DNA from 2 places in the Salinisphaera sp. C84B14 genome. Region 2 is predicted to be linked to the other one. Evidence: riboswitches for the same ligand, from Rfam matches in the RefSeq annotation. Region 2 holds a riboswitch; the other holds the start of a gene.
What was found. A riboswitch is a leader RNA that binds a small molecule or an ion and turns the genes downstream of it on or off. The one in region 2 is predicted to bind glycine.
Positions count from the first base shown of each region.

Region 1: another riboswitch for glycine. It lies ahead of gcvT (glycine cleavage system aminomethyltransferase GcvT); the one in region 2 lies ahead of C84B14_RS17400 (D-amino acid dehydrogenase).

Region 1 covers NZ_APNL01000006.1:97,263-99,716, reverse strand. Annotated here, with positions in the region: gene gcvH (glycine cleavage system protein GcvH) at 65-460, opposite strand; gene gcvT (glycine cleavage system aminomethyltransferase GcvT) at 534-1,643, opposite strand; glycine riboswitch at 1,698-1,780, opposite strand; glycine riboswitch at 1,800-1,892, opposite strand; gene C84B14_RS06865 (UbiH/UbiF/VisC/COQ6 family ubiquinone biosynthesis hydroxylase) at 1,983-2,454, opposite strand, start outside.
Region 2 covers NZ_APNL01000030.1:19,251-21,704, forward strand. Annotated here, with positions in the region: gene C84B14_RS17400 (D-amino acid dehydrogenase) at 1-1,064, opposite strand, end outside; glycine riboswitch at 1,119-1,223, opposite strand; glycine riboswitch at 1,224-1,315, opposite strand; gene C84B14_RS17405 (GGDEF domain-containing protein) at 1,789-2,454, opposite strand, start outside.

The DNA of each region.
Region 1 (2,454 bases), on a different contig from region 2:
CAGAACTTGAATACGGCCGGCTGCTTGCAAGCGCCAGGCAAACCCCCGGCGCTTGCCGTGACCGCTAGTCTTCCTCTTCTTCGACGATGCCTTCGTAGGCATCGGCATCGAGCAGTTTCTCGACCTGTTCCGGATCGGAAACCGTCATCTTGAACAGCCACCCTTCGCCAAACGGATCTTCGTTGACCAGCTCCGGCGAATCCTCGAGTTGTTCGTTGATCTCGGCGATTTCGCCGTCGAGCGGCGCATAGATATCCGAGGCCGCCTTGACCGATTCCACCACGGCCACCGCATCGCCGGCGCCCACCTTGGTACCGGCGTCGGGCAGTTCGACGAATACCAGGTCGCCGAGCGAGGACTGCGCATAGTCGGTGATGCCGACCGTGCAGGTGCCGTCGCCGTCGTAGTCGATCCATTCGTGGGTCTTGGTATAGGACAGATCCTTGGGTACTTCGCTCATGGGGCTCCCCTTGCAGCAGGTTGGCGCGGTGCGCGCGATGGTTCGGTGGATTAAAGGCTACTGAGAAAAACGCTCAGTCGTCGAGGCGGCTCTCGCCATTACGCACGAACGGATAGCGAACGATGCGCGCAGGCTGCCACTTGCCGCGCAAACACACTTCGACGCTGTGTTCCCAATCGGCGGGCACTCGGGCGAGCGCGACCGAGCACGACAACGTCGGCGCATAGCTGCCGCTGGTGATTTTGCCCTCGGCATGTTCTTCCTCGACATCGCTGTCGACGGCACGCACCGCGGTCTTGCTGCGCATCACGCCACGCCCTTCCAGCACCAGCCCAACCAGCTTTTGGTCGACGCCCTGTGCGCGCATGTGCTCCAGCGCCGAGCGGCCAACAAAATCGCGCTCTTCGGGCTTGAAGGCCACGGTCCAGGCCAGGCCCGATTCCAGCGGGGTGCGGTCTTCGTCCATATCCTGGCCATAAAGATTCAGGCCCGCTTCCAGGCGCAGCGTGTCGCGCGCGCCCAGGCCGATGGGCGCTACGCCCTTGTCGCGCAGCGTCTTCCATGCGTTCACGGCCTCGTCGGCCGGTAGTACGAGCTCGAAACCGTCTTCGCCGGTATAGCCGGTGCGCCCGATCGAGCGATCATCCTGCGCGACCACGCGAAACGGCTTTAGCTTGAGCGCAGCGGCCTTCAAATCGTCGTCGAACAGCTCGGCGGCGATGTCGCGCCCGCGCGGGCCCTGCACGGCGATAATGGCCAGATCCTGGCGGTGCTCGATCGACACGTCGTAATCGCGGGCCTGACTGCCGATCCAGGCCAGATCCTTTTCCGTGGTCGCTGCATTGACCACGACGCGATACAGATCGTCACTCAGGTGATAGACGATGAGATCGTCGATCACGCCGCCGCGGGTGTTGAGCATGCAGGTATAGAGCGCGCGCCCGGCCTCGTCGATCTTGGCCACGTCATTGGCCAGCAGCCAGCGCAGGAATTCGCGCGACTCTCGACCGCGGATATCGACGACGGCCATATGCGACACGTCGAACATGCCCACGCTCTCGCGTACGGCGTTGTGTTCGGAGATCTGGGAGCCGTAGTCGATCGGCATGTCCCAGCCGGCGAAATCCACAAGCTTGGCGCCGTCGGCGACATGTGCGTCATAGAGCGGGGTGCGTTTGGCCATGACAATCTCTTTGCAGATGAATCAACAGAATACGGGCCGGCCCGGGCTTTCGCCTGCCGCCCCTCTGTCCTGGCACCTGAGAGATTCGCCCCTTCGGTGAGCCGTGGTTCACACGACTGCTCTCCAGAGTCGATCAAGCCGGCGCGTCATGACGCCGGCGCGCGCGTGGTTCGGGTACCTGAGCGTTTCCGGGCGGAAATTTGCGCCTTCGGTGACGGGCGATGGCCCGTTCTCTCCCACGCGGTTATTGACCGTGGCCTCGACTATACCGGCGCGATCCATACAGGCCAAGCGTCGGCCCCGGAACCGCTTTTCACTGCAAAATACAGGCGTTTTGCGTTATTGCAGCAGCCGCGGGCCGTTGTCGGACAGACCCACCGCATGGTGAATCATGATCTGGCGAACCGGGGCAAGGTTCGCTGCCGCCGCGATCGCGCTCTGGCGCAGGTTGCGCAGCAAGGGGTTGGCGCTGCCATAGACGCGTTTGAAGGCGTCGGTGATGCCCAACATCATCAGGTTCTCGGCCATGCGCGCACGCTGATAGCGGCGCAGGTAGGTCATGTCGCCGGCATCGCGACCGGCCGCGCGCCCGGCTTCGAGCGCTTCGACCATGCCCGCCACGTCGAGAAGGCCAAGGTTGACCCCCTGACCCGCCATCGGGTGCACCACATGCGCGGCATCGCCGGCCAGCGCCACCCGCGGACGACAATATTCGCGGGCATGCTGGAGCTTGAGCGGGAAGGACGCCCGCCGATCCATATGCTCGATTTCACCCAGCACATGCCCGCTGGCTTCGCTCAGGCGTGCACGA
Region 2 (2,454 bases):
ACCACCTGACGGGTCTTGACGTCGGGAAAGCACTGCTTCACCCACTCGACCAGTGGCGCAATACGGTCGGCGCGAATATCGCGGTTGAATCCGTTGAACTCGGCGGTGCCGGCCACACGAAAGCGGTCGTCGCCCAGACGCGCACAAACGAGCTTGGTTTCGTCATCGAGCAGGCTCACCTCGGGCGCGCCCTGTTTCGATGCCTCGTCTTCCAGATTCACGGTAATCGAATAACCCTTCACCGGATAAACGTTGACCCGGTCGCCCAGCTGCGAGGCGATCTCGCGGCTGCCGGTGCCGGCACAGACCACCACCCCGTCGAAATCGAGCGTCACCCGGTCCTCGGGCGTGTCGTTGTCACAGGCCGCTATCGTCACCCTGCGACCGTCGGTCTTGACGCTTTCTACGGTGTTGTTGTAGCGAAACTGCACGCCCTGCGCCTGCGCGGCCCGGGCCAGCCCCTGGGTGAACTTGTGGATATCGCCGCTGGAATCGCTTTCCGTGAAGAAGCCGCCGTAATACTCGCCGGCCAGCGCGGGCTCGATTGCACGCATCTCGTCGGGTGTGACCGGCTGCCGCTCGAGCCCGCCTGCGGCCAGCAGCTTCGAGACTTTCTCGGCGTGCCGATAGCCGGCCCGATTACGATAGATATGCAGGATGCCTTTTCGCTTGACGTCGAAATCGATGTTTTCACGCTCCGCCCAGGAGAATAGAAACTCACGCGCCTCGATCGCCATTCGTGCGGTTTCGGTGGTATTGCGCCCGTACTGTGGAATGGCGCCAATGAATTCCAGAAACCATGAGAGCTTGTGCCAGGAAGGTTTCGGGTTGACCAACAAGGGTGCGTCGCTGCGAAACATCCATTTCATGCCCTTGAAGACCATTGGCCAGTGATTCCAGACCTCGGCGTTCGAGGCCGACAGCTGGCCGCCGTTGGCGAACGAGGTTTCCATCGCCGCATAGCGATTGCGGTCAAAAAGGGTCACGGTATAGCCGCGGCGGACCAGAGCGTAGGCCGTGGTGACCCCGGTGATTCCGCCGCCGATGATTGCTATATGTTTCATATGCCTTTATCCGGTGGTGTCGTGCGTGGATGCCCTGCACTCGTGCAGGTGCCGCCCCTTCCGTCACTTGGACCTGAGAGATTCACCCACGGCGTTGTCACCGTGTGCTTGCTCCTTCGGTGCACGCCGGCCCAGCGGCCGCGCGACTCTTCGGATATGGCCGCGATAACGGTCCTTGGTGCCTGAGAGTTTCCGGGGCGGTTGCTCCTTCGGCGCCGGCGCCGTGCGCCGATCTCTCCCGCTATCGCGTTGATGTTCTAGACCTGTCGGTTGGCTTTTGGCCTGGACATGACGTCGCCCGCGACGATGTTCAAGATCGGGCGTGCTTACTTGGCAAGATACCACGAGCAATCCCCATGCCAACACTCCCCGAACGCCACCGCGCAAGGCATCGCGCCGCGCTCGGTACCGAGTGACGATGCGCCATACAGGATATATCCATCCGTACGCACGACCCTGGCCTGTCTGGTGTCCGTGACGGCGCCGGGCCAGGCACGACCAGCGCCGGGCATCGACTGGAAAACGCCGGCAAGCCTCATCTCGTCGTTAAAGGGTCAGGGCGTCGTAGCCGTCGGCACGTATCTTCTTAGGCAGCTGCCCGTCTTTCATTTTCCATGGCTTCGCAGGCGTTGGACGCGGCGCGGCTGGTTTCACGTATGCCTGTTATCAGCCGGACGATTACGAACAGGCCGAAGCGCCATTGGGGCCGTACGAAGTATCGGCATCAACCGACAACGCGATTACGCCCTTCGGCCTTGGCCTGGTACAGACGACGATCGGCTTTGGAGAAAAGCGTTCTGAAATCCATGCCGTCGCGCCCGAGTTCGGCGATACCGATGCTTACCGACATCGGAATATCCTTACCGCGGTAGCGGAACGGCCGGTCGCGAACGAGATCGCGCAGGTCGACGGCGATCCGGCGCGCATGTTCCAGATCCACATCGGACAAGAGAATCCCGAACTCCTCGCCGCCCAGCCGGCCGGCGACGTCGGTCTGGCGAATGCGCGAGGCCAGCAGTTCAGCAACGAAGCACAGCGCCATGTCGCCGGCATCGTGACCATAGTCGTCGTTCACGCGTTTGAAATGATCGAGATCGACGACCAGCATCGCGAGCGGAATTTTCTGGCGCAGATAGCGCTGGCGTTCGCGCGCGAAGACTTCGCGAAAACGCGACCGGTTGGCGAGCCCCGTCAGCGGGTCGGCAAGCGCGAGCGCACGCAGTTCGTGCTCGGTCTTTTCCCGGCTGGCTTCGTAGATATACGAAAAGCCGAGAATGGAGCCCGTGCAAAGCACCACGTTGACGACACTCAGATACCCGATCCAGCCGCCCCAGATACCGTGCTTGTACACAAAGATCGCGCCCGCACAGCCTATGAACAGTAGTGCTAC